Regions from separate parts of the Proteus penneri genome, predicted to be linked through region 1. Evidence: predicted binding sites of a transcription regulator. Region 1 holds the regulator's gene; each other region holds the start of a gene.
The links. The regulator CRP, encoded in region 1, controls carbon source genes, mostly activating them, when cyclic AMP is high. The targets are predictions, from matches to a motif close to ATGTGANNNNNNTCACAT.
Positions count from the first base shown of each region.

Region 2: the regulator CRP is predicted to act here: its motif matches at 4,504-4,521, upstream of msrB (peptide-methionine (R)-S-oxide reductase MsrB).
Region 3: the regulator CRP is predicted to act here: its motif matches at 6,027-6,044, upstream of glpT (glycerol-3-phosphate transporter).

Region 1 is NZ_CP059690.1:3,194,101-3,201,262, forward strand. It holds gene H1225_RS14365 (YheU family protein) at 1-163, shown strand, start outside; gene H1225_RS14370 (phosphoribulokinase) at 229-1,098, shown strand; gene H1225_RS14375 (OsmC family protein) at 1,188-1,595, opposite strand; gene crp (cAMP-activated global transcriptional regulator CRP) at 1,909-2,541, shown strand; gene argD (bifunctional acetylornithine/succinyldiaminopimelate transaminase) at 2,637-3,851, opposite strand; gene H1225_RS14390 (aminodeoxychorismate synthase component II) at 3,969-4,544, opposite strand; gene ppiA (peptidylprolyl isomerase A) at 4,918-5,487, opposite strand; gene yihA (ribosome biogenesis GTP-binding protein YihA/YsxC) at 5,758-6,390, shown strand; gene spfP (small protein SpfP) at 6,538-6,585, opposite strand; gene def (peptide deformylase) at 6,872-7,162, shown strand, end outside.
Region 2 is NZ_CP059690.1:1,694,581-1,701,742, forward strand. It holds gene sppA (signal peptide peptidase SppA) at 1-1,532, shown strand, start outside; gene ansA (asparaginase) at 1,777-2,799, shown strand; gene pncA (bifunctional nicotinamidase/pyrazinamidase) at 2,822-3,466, shown strand; gene H1225_RS07735 (YeaC family protein) at 3,587-3,868, opposite strand; gene msrB (peptide-methionine (R)-S-oxide reductase MsrB) at 3,949-4,386, opposite strand; gene gapA (glyceraldehyde-3-phosphate dehydrogenase) at 4,730-5,725, shown strand; gene H1225_RS07750 (D-hexose-6-phosphate mutarotase) at 5,839-6,723, shown strand; gene H1225_RS07755 (MipA/OmpV family protein) at 6,811-7,162, opposite strand, start outside.
Region 3 is NZ_CP059690.1:32,455-39,616, forward strand. It holds gene epmA (elongation factor P--(R)-beta-lysine ligase) at 1-383, shown strand, start outside; gene H1225_RS00145 (hypothetical protein) at 426-839, opposite strand; gene H1225_RS00150 (LemA family protein) at 836-1,378, opposite strand; gene H1225_RS00155 (hypothetical protein) at 1,387-2,460, opposite strand; gene H1225_RS00160 (LemA family protein) at 2,497-3,054, opposite strand; gene glpQ (glycerophosphodiester phosphodiesterase) at 3,247-4,326, opposite strand; gene glpT (glycerol-3-phosphate transporter) at 4,462-5,814, opposite strand; gene glpA (anaerobic glycerol-3-phosphate dehydrogenase subunit A) at 6,195-7,162, shown strand, end outside.

The DNA of each region.
Region 1 (7,162 bases):
TGTTTTACGAGAAGGCACTGATTATGGTATCCAAGAGAAAACGCTTGAACAAAAAGTCGCCGACGTAAAAAAACAACTTAAATCGGGTGAGGTCGTGTTGGTTTGGTCTGAACTTCATGAGAGCGTTAATATTATGCCAGCATCGCAGTTTCGCTCTGGTTAGTTATTCAAAGCAAACAATGCATCGCCATCAATAAGGGCCAACCTTATTTAGCAAAAGGATAACCTATGTCAATCAAGCATCCTATCATCGCAGTGACTGGCTCGAGTGGTGCAGGAACTACCACAACAAGCCAAGCTTTTCGTAAAATATTCCAACAACTCAATGCAAATGCCGCATTAATTGATGGAGATAGTTTCCATCGCTATACCCGTCCCGAAATGGATATGGCGATAAGGAAAGCGAGAGAACAAGGTAGACATATCAGTTATTTTGGCCCTGAAGCAAATGATTTTAGCCTACTGAGCAAGACATTAAGTCAATATAGTGATACAGGACAAGGTCAATCCCGCAAATATCTACACTCTTATGATGAAGCAACACCTTACAATCAATTACCAGGAACATTTACCCCTTGGGAACCCTTAGCCAATAATACTGATGTTCTCTTTTATGAAGGATTACATGGTGGCGTTGTTACTAACGAACATAATGTAGCTCAACATGTTGATTTATTAGTCGGAGTTGTTCCTATCGTAAACCTAGAGTGGATACAAAAGCTTATTAGAGACACCACTGAAAGGGGACACTCGCAAGAAGCGGTAAGAGATTCGGTTGTACGCTCAATGGATGATTATATTAGCTACATTATTCCTCAATTCTCGCGCACTCACATTAATTTCCAACGAGTCCCAACTGTTGATACTTCAAACCCTTTTTCTGCCAAAGCAATTCCCACTCTTGATGAAAGCTTTATTGTTATTCGTTTTCGAGGCTTAACCGATATTGATTTTCCCTATTTACTTGCGATGCTGCATGGCTCATTTATGTCGACAATAAACACAATTGTTGTACCGGGAGGGAAATTAGGATTAGCGATGGAATTAATTATGGCGCCATTAGTCAAAAAATTATTAAATGGCGAAAAGATAAGTTAACCAAAATAAAAATTATCTCTATAAAAATAATATCCCATTAATTAAGGGATATTATTTTTCAAATTAAACTTTATTTTAAAATATCAAATTTAGTCAGCGTTTTTTATTTCAAATGAATGCGTAATATTGGCTGCTTTTCCTAACATTAAAGAAACAGAACAATATTTTTCTGCAGATAATTGAACAGCTCGTTCTACGATTTTATCCGTTAATTCCTTACCTGAAACAATAAAATGTAAATTGATATCAGTAAATAAACGAGGAGCTTCTTCGCGTCGTTCTGATGTTAATTTTACTTCACAATCAGTCACTTGGTGACGACCTTTTCGTAAAATGCTTACAACATCAATAGCGCTACACCCACCCGCAGCAATTAATACCATTTCCATTGGGCTTGGGGCTTTATCTCCTGAATTCCCATCCATCATAATTTGATGGCCAGATGAAGATTCGCCGACAAAAGATAAATCTTCAACCCACTTAACTCTCGCTTCCATTTATTTTCCCCCTAAAGATGACAGAAACTAAAAGAGTACATTCTCATAATTCAACTAGCAATTAGCAAATAGGTTTATTATGCTGACTGCGTAAAACGAGACTTAATGCACTAATTGTGTTAAAAACAATATCTGCTTGATGATAGTGGTTAAGATCAATGCATTATTTTCTCATTTATTATAATCTACTCCATATTAACTTACCGTGTTCTCAGGAAGTTAATAGGTCAAGATAGGATTTTTAAGCACGCTGTCTCAAAAGGGAGCCTATCCGTTTTGAAAGGCTGCATTTAACGTACAGAGGATAACGCGAATGGTTCTCGGCAAGCCGCAAACAGACCCGACTCTTGAATGGTTTTTGTCACACTGCCATATTCACAAATATCCATCCAAGAGCACGCTGATCCACCAAGGTGAGAAAGCGGAAACACTTTATTATATTGTTAAAGGTTCCGTGGCTGTTCTTATTAAAGATGAAGAAGGAAAAGAAATGATCCTCTCCTACCTAAATCAGGGGGATTTCATCGGTGAACTTGGATTATTTGAAGAAGATCAAGAACGTAGTGCATGGGTTAGAGCAAAAACAGCCTGTGAAGTAGCAGAAATTTCCTATAAAAAATTCCGCCAATTAATTCAGGTTAACCCTGATATTCTGATGCGCCTTTCTGCTCAAATGGCGAACAGATTACAAACGACATCAGAAAAAGTAGGCAACCTTGCTTTCTTAGATGTAACAGGTCGTATTGCACAAACCTTATTAAACTTAGCAAAACAACCCGATGCAATGACGCATCCTGATGGCATGCAAATTAAAATTACACGTCAGGAAATCGGTCAAATCGTTGGTTGTTCACGCGAAACTGTAGGCCGTATTCTGAAAATGTTAGAAGATCAAAATCTGATCTCTGCACACGGTAAAACTATCGTCGTTTACGGGACTCGCTAAGTTTCCCAGCCCGAACAAACAATAGCCCGATACAAAGGGCTATTGATAACAAATCTGTATAAACCCCATTCTTGCGATGGGGTTTATAATAATGCCTACCCTTTTACAAACTCCGCAATAGCCGCTTTTAATGCCGCCATTCCTTCTTGTAGCTCTTCTTGAGTAATAATTAATGATGGTGTAAAACGCATCACATTCGCTCCTGCGTTTAACATCATTAAACCATGTTTGGCAGCAAGGCCGAGTAACTCTTTGGCTTTACCTTCATATTGTGGTGCCAATTGCGCACCAATCAGTAAACCTTGCCCACGGATTTGCGAAAAGACATTGTACGTTTGATTGATTACCGCCAGCTCATCTACAATCCATTGATAGCGCTTTTCAACCCCCTCAAGTACTTCAGGTGTATTAATCAAATCAAATGCGACATTGCCCACTGCACAAGCTAATGGATTACCACCATAAGTTGTGCCATGAGTCCCTACGCCCATTACAGAAGCTATTTCATCTGTTGTTAACATCGCACTGAGTGGAAAACCACTTCCTAGCGCTTTTGCAGTGGTAATAATATCAGGTGTCACATCATAGTTCATATAGGCGAAGAGCTTACCTGTACGGCCCATACCTGTCTGTACTTCATCAAGAACAAGCAGAGCTTGGTGCTTATCACACAATGCACGTAACCCTCTCATAAACTCAGATGTTGCAGCTGTTACGCCACCTTCACCTTGAACTGGCTCTAAAACAATGGCGCAAGTGTGATCATCTATTACTGCTTTAACAGCATCTAAATCATTAAAAGGAACATGTACGATATCGGCAGGTTTTGGGCCAAATCCATCGGCATATTTAGGTTGTCCACCAACAGATACTGTAAACAACGTTCTACCATGAAATGCATGGTGAAAAGCAATAATTTTAGTTTTATAAGGACTATGGCGAGTGATGGCATAATGGCGAGCCAATTTAAATGCTGCTTCATTCGCTTCTGCGCCTGAATTGGCAAAAAAGACACGTTCTGCAAATGTGTTATCTATTAATTTTTGAGCTAAACATAATGCAGGTTCATTAGTAAAAATATTACTAACATGCCAAAGTTTTTCACTTTGTTCTTTCAAGGCTTGGTTTAGAGCCGGATGAGCATGCCCCAATGCTAAAACAGCAATACCACCAGCAAAATCAATATACGATTTTCCTTGCTGATCCCAAACACGACTCCCCACCCCTTTTACAGGAATAAATTCTGCGGGTGAATAAATTGGCAACATTACTTGATCGTAAGTTGCCCTGTTAATGCTTTGCGTTGTCATTACCCCACCTGATCGTTATTCATGTTCAATATGAAAATATAATCACTAAATATGAATAAAAAATCAAATGTGGTTTTGTATAAAAAGACGTTATTTCGCTATTTAAATGCTATCCATTTAATATTTAAGGAAATTATTTAACAGCTCATGTCCTTGTTCACTTAAAATACTTTCAGGGTGAAATTGAACTCCTTCAATTGGCAGAGTACGATGACGAATTCCCATAATTTCATCAACATTTCCATCATGCTGGCTCCATGCCGTCACTTCAAAAGGTACAGGCAATGTTGTCGCATCAATCACTAAAGAGTGGTAACGCGTCACACTTAAAGGTCGATTAAGTCCTTTAAAAACACCTTGTTGATTATGATGTATTAATGAATTTTTACCATGCATCACTTCTCGCGCTCTGACAACCGACGCACCAAAAGCTTGCCCTATTGCTTGATGTCCAAGACAAACGCCAAGAATAGGAATTTCACCGGCAAACCGCTGTATAGCCTCAAGAGAGATCCCAGCTTCATCAGGAGTACAAGGTCCTGGCGAGATCACTAGATGTGCTGGCATCATCTTTTCTATCTCTTTAAGTCCGATCTCATCGTTACGCTTAACAACAACCTCAGCACCCAATTCACAGAAATACTGATAGAGGTTGTAAGTAAACGAGTCGTAATTATCAATAAGTAACAGCATATTAGCCTATCCGACTGATTTTCTTATCATTATCTATTTTATTACTATTTTAAAGCGAGTGTAGATTTGCCAAAATAGCTCGTTGTTTAACCGACTTGGGTACAACAAAGCCGATTATCATAGCACAGGTATAAAATATGAATAGTAAGCAAGAAAACCTGCTGGTTTATTGCGCAATAACAAGAATGACGGTAATTGATGATGAATAGAGTGATTAATAGTGTAATGAATACTTATTGCAGGAGATCACACGAAAAAAAGAAGGATAAAAATATTTTTTTCGTACTAAAAACCCCGGAATGAAAACATTCATTCCGGTTTATATGCTTTCTATCTTATTAGAATAAGTAAATATCCTATCCTAATAATGCGTTTATTGTTTTACAACTTCCGCAGATAAAATAGTGACCGTTTTTACTGGCACATTTTGGTAAGGTCCAATATTCCGAGTAGGCGTTTGTGAAATTTTATCAACGACATCCATTCCTTTCACAACTTTACCAAAGACAGCATAGCCAAAATCACGTTGGCCATGATCTAAAAATGCATTATCAGCCACATTAATAAAGAACTGGCTGGTTGCACTGTCTTTATCTGACGTGCGCGCCATGGCAATAGAGCCTTTTACATTACGTAATCCATTGTCGGCTTCATTTTTAATTGGTGCTCTGGTTTGTTTTTGCTGTAAATCAGCAGTAAAACCACCACCTTGAACCATAAAACCAGGAATAACACGATGAAAAGTGGTGCCGTTATAGTATCCATCTTCGACATACTGAATAAAATTTTTCGTTGTTATTGGGGCTTTTTTATTATCCAGTGATATTTCAATATTGCCTTCAGAGGTGACTAATTTAACGAAGGTTTCTCCCGTTGCCATTGCAAAAGTCGCTGTTGTTAAAGTGCAAGCGGTAACGAAGGTGACAAGAAAACGTTTTAACATGCAGGGATCCTTTACTTTAATAGTCTACAACTTACTTAATATGCAGCGATTCTAATTCGCTGAGGTAAATAGTGCCAATCATTTACCTTTATTTACGCTCAATAAGTCTAATTACGCTATAGCGGAGTAAATTTTAATTTTTAATCGCTGTTATAAGTCATTAAATTGCGCCAAAATAGAGCAAATAGATATTTTAGATATTCATTTTCATGCAAAATTGAAATGAGTATGCATGAAAAGCCGCATTATTTCAGAGAGGTTTATACCATAATGACCCAATTTAATTACCAAAAAGCACATTTCATCATCAGTGCACCTGATATCCGCCATTTACCACCAGATTCAGGAATTGAAATTGCCTTTGCGGGTCGCTCTAATGCCGGTAAATCCAGTGCTTTAAATGCGTTAACCCAACAAAACGGATTAGCCAGAACCAGTAAAACGCCAGGCCGTACGCAATTAATCAACCTTTTTCAAATTGAAGAAGGTTTACGCTTAGTTGATTTACCTGGCTATGGTTACGCCCAAGTTCCTGAAGAAATGAAGCGTAAATGGCAACGCTCTTTAGGTGAATACCTACAAAAAAGAGAGTGCTTAAAAGGTGTAGTTATTTTAATGGATATTCGTCATCCATTAAAAGATCTCGATATGCAAATGATTGACTGGGCTGTTGGCTCAGAGCTTCCGACTCTCGTTTTACTGACTAAAGCAGATAAACTAGCATCAGGCGCGCGTAAAAAGCAGCTCATGAGCGTACGTGAAGAGCTAGCAAATAAAGTAGGTGATATCCGCGTAGAATATTTTTCATCATTGAAAAAAATTGGCATTGATAAACTACGTAACACGCTTAATGAATGGTTTTCAGACAAAGAAGAAGCACCTGTAAACGACAATAACGTTTAATCTCTTCTTCCCACCCAAAACTGACTGATCTTTTATTGATTAGGGGAAAATCACCTTTCCCCTTTCACTTCTAGCACAAACCACTTCAGCAAATTTTAGGCAAAAAAATGCCCCAGCCGAAATAAAGTCGACTGGGGCAGCTAATATTCAGCTAAATCCGATTACGTGAAGTAAAAGGTCTGAAAGATAGAACATCTTACCTCTGTACCCTACGAGAGATAATGTACTCTATTTTATTGGTTAATAAAAGCCCTTTTGTAATTTTTTTTCACAGGCAGACACGATTCAGCTATGCATTTATGTATTCAAATCATAAATAAATGTAGTTTAATTACATAATTATGAGACTTTAATCACTCGCATGAATATGATTAAAAATAGAACAAATCACACAAAAGGTGCGGTTTCTCCTTAATGATTTTGTGATACGCTTACCGCGAGACCGTAGTAAATATGTAATTAGCGATAAAATGAGGTATCCATGGCTGTATTACCGCTCCTGCGTTTTCCCGATGAGCGTCTGCGCAGAGTCGCAGTACCAGTGGAAAAAGTAGATGACGAAATACGCACATTAATCGATGACATGATTGAAACCATGTATGCAGAACGAGGTATTGGCTTAGCAGCACCTCAGGTTAATGTATCTAAACGCATTGTTGTAATTGATGTTTCTGAAAACCGAGATCAACCGATTGCACTTATTAATCCTGAAATTATCAGCACTGAAGATGAAGTGATGGATATGATGGATGGGTGTCTATCTATTCCAGAT
Region 2 (7,162 bases), 1.5 Mb from region 1:
ATCCCAAAATTAAAGGTATGGTGCTTAAACTTGATGAATTTGCAGGCGCAGACCAGCCTTCGCTAAATTATATTGGTAAAGCACTTAATGAATTTAAAAAGACAGGCAAACCGATTTTTGCAGTAAGTGGCTATTACAGTCAACCACAGTATTATCTCGCTTCTTATGCAGATAAGATTTACCTCACTTCTCAAGGTGCCGTAGGCATTTATGGTTTTGGCTTTCAAAACCTCTATTACAAAACACTGTTAGAAAATTTAAAAGTTAGTACTCATATTTTCCGCGTAGGAACGTATAAATCCGCGGTTGAGCCATTAATGCGTAATGACATGTCTGCAGAATCACGGGAAGCTTCATTACGTTTAGTTAATTCACTATGGTCTACTTATTTAACCCAAGTTGCAGAAAACCGTAGCATTACCAAAGAAGATGTTTTCCCTGGTGCAAAAGAGATGATTGCACAGCTACGCAATGCAGATGGCGATAACGCAACTTATGCGCTAAATCGTAAATTAGTGGATTCTGTAAGCTCATACGCTCAATTTGAAGCAGATATGACAGAGACCTTCCAGTGGGATAAAGAAAACCAACAATTTAACAATATCAGCATTTATGATTATGCCGATACATTAACTTCATCATTACCTGCAAATGATGAAGGGAATATTGCCGTCGTCGTTGTTCAAGGAGCCATTATTGATGGTGAAAGTATCCCGGGTTCTGCAGGAGGGACAACTATTGCTAATCAAATTCGCCAAGCACGTTTAGATCCGAATATTAAGGCACTTGTATTACGTGTAAATAGCCCTGGAGGTAGTGTTTCTGCATCAGAGCAAATACGTAGTGAAGTTGCCGCCTTTAAACAACAGAAAAAACATGTGGTTGTTTCAATGGGAGGTTTAGCCGCATCAGGTGGATATTGGATCTCAACCCCTGCAAATAAGATTATTGCTAGCCCATCGACATTAACAGGCTCAATTGGCATCTTTGGCGTTATTAATACCTTTGAAAACAGCTTAGAGTCTATTGGTGTTTATACTGATGGCGTCACAACTTCACCCTTAGCCGGATTATCTGTCACAAATAAACTACCTGAAGAGTTTGCAGAACTTTTACAGTTAAATATCGAAAGTGGTTATAAAACGTTTATTCATTTAGTCGCAGAATCTCGTAAAAAAACGCCAGCTCAAATTGACCGTATTGCTCAAGGTCGAGTGTGGGTAGGAATAGATGCAAAGAATGTGGGTTTAGTTGATGAGTTTGGTGATTTTGATGATGCTATTGATGCTGCGGCTAAAATGGCAAAAATTGACCAGCCTGTTGTTGATTGGATGAAACCTGAATTAAGCCTGTCAGAGCAGATCATAATGAGTTTATCGTCTAATGCAAAAGCGCTCCTTCCTGATCCATTACAAGCGTATATACCTGCACCTGTTTTAAAAGAAGTTAAAACCCAGACAGAGTTTTATCGCAATATGAACGACCCGTTAAATCGCTATGCGTATTGTTTATCTTGTGGGGATATTCAATAATCTTTTCAGTCTCAACACCCACCCTTTCAAGGTGGGTGTTTTCTCTTTTATTTCTGACTTTATTTGGCATAATATGCTGGCGATTATTTTTCACTCATTCTTATCAATGATATTTTTAACGCGATGATTTAAAGCGGATATTCATTAATCTCTATTTTATTTTTTTAGCATCCTTTCCTTTTTTTATTCTGTAAACTCCCTATAATCAGATATTTCTCACAGCTGAATAAGAGTGCTTTGTCTGATGCAAAAAAAATCAATCTACGTTGTTTATACTGGCGGTACTATTGGTATGCAACATTCTGAACATGGCTATATTCCTGTATCAGGGCATTTACAACGCCAATTAGCTAAAATGCCAGAATTCCATCGTGAAGAGATGCCCGATTTTACAATCAAAGAGCACCTTCCTTTAATTGATTCATCAAATATCACCCCAGAAGATTGGCAATCTATCGCTGATGATATAAATGAAAATTATCACAACTATGATGGGTTCGTTATTCTTCATGGTACTGATACCATGGCATTTACCGCATCAGCACTCTCTTTTATGTTTGAGAATCTTAGCAAGCCTATTATCGTTACTGGCTCTCAAATTCCTTTAGAAGCCTTACGGTCTGATGGACAAACAAACCTATTAAATGCACTTTATCTCGCTGCACATCATCCAATTAATGAAGTAGCACTTTTCTTCAATAACACGTTGTATCGAGGAAACCGCACAGTAAAAGCACATGCTGATGGCTTTAATGCCTTTGCGTCACCGAATAGCGCACCATTGTTAGAAGCGGGCATTAATATTAAACAATTTAAAATTAACTCTTTTCCCAAAGGGAAAGGGGAATTTATTGCACATAATATTACGCCCCAGCCTATCGGTGTTGTCACGATTTATCCAGGCCTTTCAGATGTAGTAGTGAAAAATATTCTGATGCAACCGGTGAAAGCCTTAATATTGCGCTCTTATGGTGTCGGTAATGCACCATCACACCCTGCTTTACTTTCTACACTGCGCGAAGCAACAGAGCGTGGCATTGTGGTTATTAATCTTACACAATGTATTTCTGGTCGAGTGAATATGGAAGGTTATGCAACAGGCCAAGCATTAGCGGAAGTCGGTGTTATTAGTGGTTATGATATGACATTTGAGGCGACATTAACTAAACTGCATTATCTCCTTAGCCAACAATATAATTACACTGAAATTTGTCGCTTAATGCAACAAAACCTTCGCGGTGAAATGACATTAAACGATAACGACTAAGCTTAATAAAAGGGCAACTTTAGTGAAAAACTCTGCGCTATTACTGGTTGATATACAAAACGATTTTTGTACAGGGGGAGCTTTAGCTGTTAACGAGAGTGAGAGGGTTATTCAAACAGCCAATCAGCTTATTAATGGTTTCAAGCAAACTAAAAGCCCGATTATTGCAAGTTTAGATTGGCATCCAGCCGATCATCTTAGCTTTGCTGAAAATTCAGGTACTGTTGTGGGAGAAATCGGTACACTTAATGGATTACCACAAGTTTGGTGGCCAGTTCATTGCGTACAACATTCTTATGGTGCTGCATTTCACCCTGAATTAAACCAAGCCTTAATTAATCATATTATTTATAAAGGGCAAAATCCCCTTATTGATAGTTATAGTGCTTTTTTTGATAACGACCATGAATATCAAACCGGCTTACACACACTTTTACAGACGCTCAATATAAAACATCTTTATATTTTAGGAATTGCTACGGATTACTGTGTCAAATTTACAGTGCTAGATGCGCTGTTATTAGGATATCAGGTCTCAGTCATTACAGACGGTTGTCGCGGTGTAAATATTCAAAATGACGATAGCGAAAAAGCACTGGAAGAGATGCGAGTGAAGGGTGCAATATTAATTGATTCAGCTCATTGGCTTAATCGTAATAATCAGTAGTTCAGTAGTTCAGTAGTTTCTTTATTTTTTATCTCATAAAATGAAAAAGGAGATACTATTAACCAACTTGGTTAATAAATATCCCCTTTTTATCTCTGTTCTATTCATTTAACACATTTTTTAGTCATCATCTATTGGCGTTAACGTTGCTAAACGTTCAGATTGAAACTGAGCTTTTAATTCTTGTTTGCTCTTCATGGTAATTTGTCCATTAGTGCCTACTGTCATATGCTCAGGTGTGTGGTTATTTTTCGCCTGCCATAATAAAACAATCTGCATACAATGCTCTTTTTGTTCAGCTGTCAATGCAACGCCATCAGGCCATTTACCTAGTTCAACTGCGGTTGAAATACGCTGATATATTTCGGGTGTTACCATCGAAATAAGTTCATTAACTTCCATTGATTGCTCCATAAGCTAAATAATCACTTGAAATAGCTGAATCGTTTTTTCAGTTGTTGTTATTTTGTTAACTCGCTAAATTAACCAGCTTGTTTTTCGCCTGTTTCACTATTCGTAAATGAAAGAGATGCTGAATTAACACAATAACGCTCCCCTGTTGGGGCAGGACCATCATTAAAAACATGACCTAAATGTGCATCACATTGTTGGCAACGGATCTCCGTTCTTTTCATATTATGAGAAAAATCATCAATATAGCGAATTGCACTATCACTAACAGGTTGATAAAAGCTAGGCCAACCACATCCTGCATCAAATTTGGTATCTGAATAAAACAAGGGAGCAGAACAACATAAACAGTGATAAATTCCTGTTTCGCGATTGTGTAATAATTTACCACTAAATGGGGGCTCTGTACCTTGTTGTTGCGTCACATAACGTTGCATTTCGTTGAGTGTTGATAAATCAAGGTGATTGTTATTACTTGAAATATTCACTTTCTTTTCATTATCTGCCATATAGACCTCTTGCCCAGAAAAATGCTTTTTAAAACAACAGTGAATAATAACAAAGATTTAACAACAAATCTGAAAAATATAGTCTAAAATCACTAAGAGTAATCTTTAGTTTTTGAAATGTGATGAGTTTCACATAACAGAGCAAAGGTAACTTCATTTATCGGCATTGATCCCGATAATACACAGCGTAACATTTGTCTAAAACGACCAATCTTTAAGCGAAAAGTGTTTTTTTAATTGATTTTTTGCAATTATTGACACGATTCCGCTTGACGATTGGCGCGGTTTTGGTAACTTTAGAATCAACTTTTTAATTCACTAAATTAAAGCTGGTGGAATACATATGACTATCAAAGTAGGTATTAATGGTTTTGGTCGTATCGGCCGCATCGTTTTCCGTGCTGCTCAAGAACGTTCAGATATCGAAATCGTAGGTATTAACGATCTGTTAGACGCAGACTACATGGCATACATGCTGAAATACGATTCAACTCATGGCCGTTTCAACGGTACTGTTGAAGTAAAAGATGGCCACCTCGTTGTTAATGGTAAAACCATCCGCGTAACTTCAGAAAAAGATCCAGCAAATCTGAAATGGAACGAAGTCGGTGCTGACGTTGTTGCAGAAGCAACTGGTCTGTTCTTAACTGATGAAACTGCTCGTAAACACATCCAAGCTGGTGCGAAAAAAGTTGTTCTGACTGGTCCATCAAAAGACAGCACTCCAATGTTCGTTATGGGCGTAAACCATAAATCATACGCAGGCCAAGACATCGTTTCTAACGCATCTTGTACTACTAACTGCTTAGCGCCTTTAGCTAAAGTTATCAACGACAACTTCGGTATCGTTGAAGGTCTGATGACTACTGTTCACGCAACAACTGCAACTCAACGTACTGTTGATGGCCCATCTTCAAAAGACTGGCGTGGTGGTCGTGGTGCTTCTCAAAACATCATCCCATCATCAACTGGTGCAGCTAAAGCTGTAGGTAAAGTTATTCCTGAGCTGAACGGCAAATTGACTGGTATGTCTTTCCGTGTTCCTACTCCTAACGTTTCTGTTGTTGACCTGACTGCACGTCTGGAAAAACCAGCAACTTACGCTCAAATCTGTGACGCTATCAAAGCAGCAGCTGAAGGCGAACTAAAAGGCGTTCTGGGTTACACTGAAGATGCAGTTGTTTCAACAGACTTCAATGGTGAAGTTCTGACTTCAGTATTTGATGCTAAAGCAGGTATCGCTCTGAACGATAACTTTGTTAAATTAGTTGCTTGGTACGATAACGAAGTTGGTTATTCAAACAAAGTTCTGGATCTGATTTCTCACATCTCTAAATAATTAGAGTTTAGAAAGTCACGATTTCTTTTAGAGCCACCTTTCGGTGGCTCTTTTATTTTCTAGCCAGTCAGTTTATTGTATTGAAATAGTCAGTGACATAAGGTCATAAGATAATGAATGAGAAAATTTTTTCTTTGCCGATTATTGAACAAATATCACCTTACTTAAGTCGTCGGCAATTAGGCGAGCTTTCTATCCTTGTTATTTCACACCCTAAAGTACGCGCAGCTATCAGTCTTCAAGGCGCGCATTTAATTGCTTGGCAACCCGCACAAGAACATCCTGTGTTTTGGGTAAGCGAAGCTTCTCTCTTCACTCCTGGCGTTGCCATTCGTGGCGGTATTCCTATTTGCTGGCCTTGGTTTGCTTCAGCAGGTACACCAAGTCATGGATTTGCGCGAATTATTCCTTGGGAATTTAGTGCCCATACAGAACAAGATGATGGTGTTCTCATCACTATGACATTAAAAGAGAGCCAGCAGACACAAAAATATTGGCCTCATCCCTTTACTGTTATTGCTCGTTTTAAATTAGGAGCAACCTGTGAGGTTGAATTAGAATCTTATGGTGATTATGAAGCGACAGCTGCCCTTCACTCTTATTTTAATGTGAGTGACATTGATAATGTATCTGTAACCGGCCTAGGAAGCCACTACATTGACACAGTGGCAGATAAAGAGGTTTACACTGATGAAACCTCATTGCGCTTTAATGGGCGCACTGACAGGCTTTATACCGAGCCTGAGGATTTTAACCTTATACATGATGATGGTTGGGATCGCACAATTGAAGTTCATCATTATCATCATAGTGATGTGGTTTGTTGGAACCCCGGCGCAGAGCTTGCAAGTTCAATGAAAGATATGAGTGCAGGTGGCTATCGTAAAATGGCTTGTGTAGAAACTGCTCGTATTCACCAACCATTAAAACCAGATAACGTTCATCCTGGTCGTTTATCTCTAGTAGTTCGTGTTCGTAAAGATATAGCCGAAAAATAAATTATTACTGGTATATTACACAATAAAAAAGCTTCGAGTTTAATCGAAGCTTTTTTATCATTGCAAATCTTACTAAATTTTAGTGAGTTAGAATGTGTAAGTCACACCAGTCCACATAATTGCAGTCACAGATTTATTCACCATAGGACTGTCTTTCACTTCACTTGGTAAATGGTCAATACGTCCCATCGCAAAGAAATTCCATTTTTCTGCAAATTTATAGTTAGCAGAGATTTCAAAATAAGGTCTCCAACTATCATTTGGCGTATATTCTGCTAAACCACTGCGTTGTGATTCTGCGTGGCTAATTCCATAAGCATAACGGTTTTGCTTTTTGTTTTCCCAGACAACACCTGCACCTGGTTGTAAAGACCAGTTACCAAATTTGAAAGGATATAAATAAGCAGCGTCAGCAATAATACCGTTACTTTTACCTAGC
Region 3 (7,162 bases), 820 kb from region 1:
GAGTTGAACCTCATATCGGTTTAGAAAAACCAACCTTTATCTATCATTTCCCTGCGTCACAAGCCTCATTAGCTGAAATTAGTTCAGAAGATCACCGTGTTGCAGAGCGTTTTGAGGTCTATTTTAAAGGTGTTGAATTAGCGAATGGGTTCCGTGAACTGACGGATGCACAGGAGCAACGTCATCGTTTTGAACGTGATAATCGTCAGCGAGTAGCAATGGGATTACCAGAGCAACCTATTGATGAGCGCTTTTTAGCTGCCCTTGAAGCTGGATTACCAGAATGTTCAGGTGTGGCTTTAGGGGTTGATCGCCTGATTATGCTGGCTCTGGGGGTAGAACACCTTAGTGATGTGATTGCGTTCCCAGTTTATAGAGCATAAATACGATATCGATAATGCTAAAAAGAGAGCCTAGGCTCTCTTTTATTTTTTAGATTTTTGATTTTGTCTTCGTTTTTCCTCTGCTTCAAGGGCTTTTTCTTGAAATTTCGCAAATTTATCCCCTGTTACATCTTTCATATAGCGATAGTTAATAAACCAAAACGTAATACACGAAAATAAAATAACCCACCAAATTAAGAGTAGCTTTAATGAAGAATTAACACCCAGCATTAAATGAAAGCTAATTAAGACCATTAAGCTGACAAATATCGAGCTAAATAATCCTCCTGCAATTTGCGACATATATTTTTTTAACGGAGTGATACTGACTAATGGCAAAATAATCGCCATGGAGAACAGTACGCCAAATGTGGCGAACATAATAATCGAGATAGGTTCATTAAAGCTTAGAAACCAATCCGTTATACCAAAAAAAGAAAAGGGAATTTCTATCATAAAGTGGCCTCCTTACTAGGATAGAAAAGAGGGATATCTTTAAAATTAAAAATAAGCTTAAACAATACATTAGGAAAAATATGTATTTCGGTATTATAGAGCGTGACAGATTGATTAAAAAATTCACGTCTATCTGCAATACACTCTTCTAATTCTTTCGCTTGTGTCTGTAATAAGCGTAAATTCTTCCCACTGATAAGTTCAGGATATTTTTCAGCAATAATGAGTGATTTTTTTATTTGAGGTAATAACTGATTAGCTAAATCAACTTTTTGGTCTAATACCTCTGCGCATAAATAGAGATCTCTATTTTCAGCTAACTTTTTAAATAAGGTTTTCTCATGATCCATCGCTTTTTGTGTTATTGCTATCAGCATTGGGAACAGATCAACTTGTTTTTTTAATAAAACATCAATATTTGCAAAGGCTTTATAGCAATTATTTTTTAGCATCACCATATTGTTATAAATCATCACTAATTGGCGTATTAAAAAATAAACCAAGGCGAGAATAAAAATGATGAAAATAAGCCATTCCATATAATCAATTACCAAAATGAAGAGGTGTTATTAAAATAAAGTGTTAGGATGCCGTCTTGATATTCCATTGGTATTGCTAGAATGGAAAAGATAACAAAAAGAGCAATAATAACGATGATAGTCGCGTTACGACGAAAAGGACGCGCTTTGTTCCAACGAACAACATAATCTTGTGGTGATAAACCTAATAGATAGTGAGGAGCACTGTGTGTGATCACAACTTTATCATTAATCGTTTCTGCACTACCTATTAATAAATAAGTAGCATCAGCTTCTAATATATACTCCTTAAAACGTTTATTGTTATATTCTAAATCTTGATGAGGCTCGATACCAAGATGTACTAACGGTTTATCAGCTGCGAGAACTTGAATTGAACCACTATCATCTGTCATCGTGAAATTATTGATCTTTTTTTCATAGAGTGTTTGGTGATAGCTTTTCTTGCCTTCTTTATTTGTGGATACGTTATATTCATAATAGATGTAGCCATAACACTCTTTTTTACCTAAGCGACTTATTAGTTTTTCACCTGCAGTTATTTTGCCTTCAATTTCAACAAGTCCAATGGCTAAAGAGCGGATTTTTGATGTTGCTAGAATTTTTTGAAAGCGTAAAAAACGTTTTTCAGGTGTTCTTTTGACGATTTGGTAAACAAACATTAAAACGAAACTTAAAAAGAACAATCTTTGGTCAATAAACAAACTGAAGCTTAAACTTAATAATAAGAGGCTAATAAATACGGTGTTGATAAGTGCCGAAAATTTAGAGGATCCTTCATTTTGTAATTGGTGGTAATTTTTTATCGCTTTTTCACCAATATTAGCAATATGGTTTGAAATACCGTATGCAAATAATAAAATAACAGCGAATGCAATACAGGAGATAAGATTAACAACAGAGTTTTCACCACTAGGATAAACGTCAGTTTCTCGTGAGAAAAAAAGGTAATTCCCTGCAGCAAAGGCGATCCCTAAAAAGGGAACAATACTCAAATTGTTCTTCTTTTTTTTCGAGCGTTTACTACGTAAAAAATAGATTAATGCGCCCACAGTACAGCCGATAAAAAAATAAATTAACACTGCAATTTATCCTTAATGCGGTTATTTAACTTACTGTTACTTAAAATGAATCCCTTCAAATTTCATCTCTTCTTTTGGTATTTCTAGTAATTGCATACGTTCAAAGCGAAAAAGGCCGGCGATTAAGCTATCAGGAAACATCTCTATTGCGGTGTTGTAGTGAGTTGTTGCATCATTAAATCCTTCACGACGTTGAGCAATTTTATTTTCTACATCGCTAACACCTGTTTGAAGTAGTGCTAATTGTTCACCTGAAATTAATGTTGGATAATTTTCAGCAAGGGCAATCATACCCCGTAAAGCGGTATTCATTTCGTTTGATGCGCTGATTTTTTCATTAATATTTTGTGCTTTAAAATAGCGTTGTCTTGCGTCACTTAATGCAATAAATACACTTTTTTCGTGTTCCATTGCTTTTTCAGCTATCGTCATCAATTGAGGAATTTGGTCAGCTCTTTGTTTTAAAATAACGTCAATATTCGCAAATTGATTGCTTACTTGATTGCGCGCCGCAATAAGTCGATTGTAAGTTGAAATTCCCCAACCGATAAATAGAACGATAAGAACAAGTAAAATAATAGCCATTATTGTCATTGTGATCCCTTCCTTTAAATATTTAATAAATTAAATAATGATAGTTAAATTAAAAAGTGATTATGATTTTTTAATAAAATTGTGAGAATAAGTTAAAGAAAGATGGAAAAATATACAATCAGAAAGGGCGCAAAGATCCTACCCTTTTAAAAAAAGGTAGGATACTCGTTACACTTCAAGCTGAACTTTGAATTATTTAGCTTGTTTTTGTAAGAACTTAACGCCTAAATCAGGGAAGTCTGTAAAGACACCTTCAGCACCGGCTTGGTTATAAATAATGTCATATAGTTGATCACCATCTTTTGCATATTTAGGCAGTTTATCAATACGAACAGTAAATGGATGAATGGTGAGTTTGTTGGCGTGAGCATCAGCCGCCATACCGGTTAATGTGATTTTTTCTGGCGTCGAGTTCTCTTCGACTAACATGTGGTAATCAGGACCAATTCCATCAGCATAAGTGGCAATCTCTTTCATTGCACCTGGCTTAAACATCCACTCATAGCTGTAGTTTGTCCATGTACCGTCAGGCTGTTTCTCATAGGTCTCATTCCAGTCGGTATAAGCAATTAACTGAACGAGTTTTAAGTCCATGCCCATTTTTGGCATCAATTCTGTTTTGATGCGTTTTAGGTCGTTAGCATCGAATGATTGTAGATAAACATTGTCGGTTTTTTTCGTATAACCGTACTGTTTAAGCACTTCCAGTACTTTGGTGGTAATGTCTTTGCCTTCTTGTTCATGGAACCAAGGTGCTTTAATTTCAGGGTAAATACCAATATCTTGGCCTGTTGATTTGTTTAGGCCTTGGATAAATTCAATTTCCTCTTGGAAAGTATGTACACGAAAATCCGATTTACCCATAGGGAAGCGGTTTGGGTAACTTTGGACTTTTTTACCGTCAACAATGTCAAAACCTTCAGTAAATTTCAGTCCTTTAATTTCCTCAAGCGTAAAGTCGATAGCGTAGTAACGGCCATCTTTTCTTGCTCTATCAGGATAACGATCAGCCACATCTGTTACACGATCAAGATAGTGGTCATGTAAAACAACTAATTCGTTGTCTTTGGTCATCACTAAGTCTTGCTCAAGATAATCTGCGCCTTGGGCATAAGCTAATGCTTTGGCAGGAAGCGTATGTTCAGGCAAATAACCACTTGCACCACGGTGGGCGATAACGACCTTATCACTCGCCGCTTGTGCGATTGCACTTAAAGATAGAGTTAAAAGAACGCCTGCAACTAACGGTTTTATTCTAAAAGATGTACTCATAAAGCTGCTCCATTTTAATTCTACGTACAATAAAGTTATGTACAGTTGGCAATAAAAAAGCCACATCAAAACAGTTGATGTGGCTTGGTTTTTAGAGATGAGATTTAACTAATTTCATAAATAATCAGTTAACGATTATTCGTACTTCTGAAGCATTTCACGTTTGTGTTTGGTTTCAGTAACCATCACGATAAGTAATAACACAACAGACAGTGCACTACCGCCGATCATGACCATAAAGCCACCATCCCAGCCGAAGTAGTCAACGGTGTAACCCACGATAGCACTTGCCGCAACAGAACCACCTAAGTAACCGAATAGACCGGTAAAGCCTGCTGCTGTACCTGCTGCTTTTTTCGGTGCAAGCTCAAGAGCATGCAGACCAATCAACATAACAGGGCCGTAGATTAAGAAACCGATGATTAACATACACGCCATATCAACATTCGGGTTACCCGCTGGGTTCATCCAGAATACGATAGTTGCGATAGTAACTAAGGTCATGAAGAACACACCTGTTGCACCACGGTTACCTCGGAACACTTTATCCGACATCCAACCACACAGTAGTGTGCCCGGAATACCAGCGTATTCGTATAAGAAGTAAGCCCATGATGATTTATCCATTGCGAAGTCTTTTACTTCACGCAGATAAGTTGGTGACCAGTCCAGCACGCCGTAACGCAGTAAGTAAACGAACACGTTTGCAATTGCAATCATCCACAGAAGTTTGTTAGGGAACACATACTTCATAAAGATTTCTTTTGCAGTCAGTTCTTGTTCGTCAGTTTCTTTATAATCAGGTGGATAGTCGTTTTTGTATTCTTCAATTGGTGGAAGACCACAAGATTGTGGGGTATCACGCATTAATGCAAACGCAATCATAGCCACTAAGATTGCTGCAAATGCTGGCATATATAACGCTGCTTTCCAGTCGTTAAACCACGCCATACCTAATAAGAACAGTAATGGAGGTAAGCCACCACCGACGTTATGCGCACAGTTCCAAATCGAAACGATACCGCCACGTTCTTTCTGTGACCACCAGTGCACCATAGTACGTCCACAAGGAGGCCAACCCATACCTTGGAACCAACCGCAAAGGAACAACAGAACGAACATGATCATAATGCTCGAAGTTGCCCATGGCACAAAGCCCATAATTAGCATCACTGCGGATGCTAAAATAAGACCTGCAGGTAAGAAATAACGCGGGTTAGCTCGGTCAGAGAATGAGCCCATGATAAACTTAGAGAAACCGTAAGCAATCGAGATCCCTGATAAAGCAAAACCTAGGTCACCTTTAGAGAAACCTTCTTCTACAAGATAAGGCATTGCTAACGCAAAGTTTTTTCTTACTAAATAATAAGCAGCGTAACCAAAGAAAATCCCCATAAAGATCTGCCAACGCAGACGACGATAGACGGGATCTATCTGCTCTTTTGGCAAACGCGCTTTATGTGGCGCAGGTCTAAATAGACTTAACATATTAGCCTCCGATGGCTTTTATTTTAATATGTTGATATTAAATAATGACAAAACGAACAACGAAGTTATCAAAAAATTTTCTTTAACGAACTTAATAGTAAACTTATACAATCAAATTTACTGTGAGGTATTACTCAGTTGTCGAATAATTTTTCAAGATGTGCAATTTTGAGTGATATGTTAACTTTATCAAATACTTTTTGTTAAATAATTTGTGATTGGTATCACATATGTGGTTTTAATTTTTCACTCGTGAGCGTTTCTCTTTCGTTTTTGCTCATTATCAAACATTAACCACATTTTTTGTGTATCTTATACACTATAATTAACGCTAAAGAATAAATAAGCGTTTGCTGAATGTAATGTGAGAGGGCATCTCTATGATGAGCGGTTCACCAGTGACAGAAACTGATGTCATTATTATTGGCGGGGGAGCAACCGGTGCGGGCATGGCAAGAGACTGTGCACGCCGTGGATTACGTTGCGTCCTGCTAGAAAGACATGATATTGCAACCGGTGCAACCGGTCGAAATCATGGATTGTTACACAGTGGTGCGCGTTATGCAGTAACAGACCCAGAGTCAGCGCGTGAGTGTATTGAAGAAAACATGATTTTAAAACGGGTCGCTCGTCACTGTGTTGAAAAAACGGATGGCCTTTTTATTACCCTTCCTGACGATTCTTTAGAGTTTCAACAGACCTTTATTCAATCTTGCCAAGCGGCAGGTATTGATGCTCAAGCGATTTCACCCGAAGAAGCTATTCGCTTAGAGCCCTCTGTTAACCCGAATTTAATCGGTGCAGTTAAAGTACCAGATGGTACTGTCGATCCTTTCCGTTTAACCGCTGCAAATATGTTAGATGCCCGTGAACATGGTGCACAAGTCCTGACTTATCATGAAGTTGTTGGGCTTATTCGTGAAGGTGACCGTGTTAAAGGTGTCAAAGTTTACGATCATCAAGCGAAAAAACTGTATGAAATTCGCGCACAAATTGTGGCGAATGCGGGGGGGATTTGGGGACAAAAAATTGCTGAATACGGTGAATTAAAAGTTCGAATGTTCCCAGCAAAAGGGGCATTACTGATTTTGGGTCATCGCATTAACAATATGGTGATCAACCGTTGTCGTAAACCTGCAGATGCCGATATTTTAGTGCCTGGCGATACAATTTCATTAATTGGTACAACTTCAACACGTGTACCTTACGATGAAATCGACAATATGTATGTCACTCCTGAAGAAGTCGATATTCTTATTCGTGAAGGGTCAATGTTAGCGCCAAAACTGGCTCAAACTCGAATTCTACGTGCTTATGCTGGTGTACGTCCTTTAGTGGCAAGTGATGA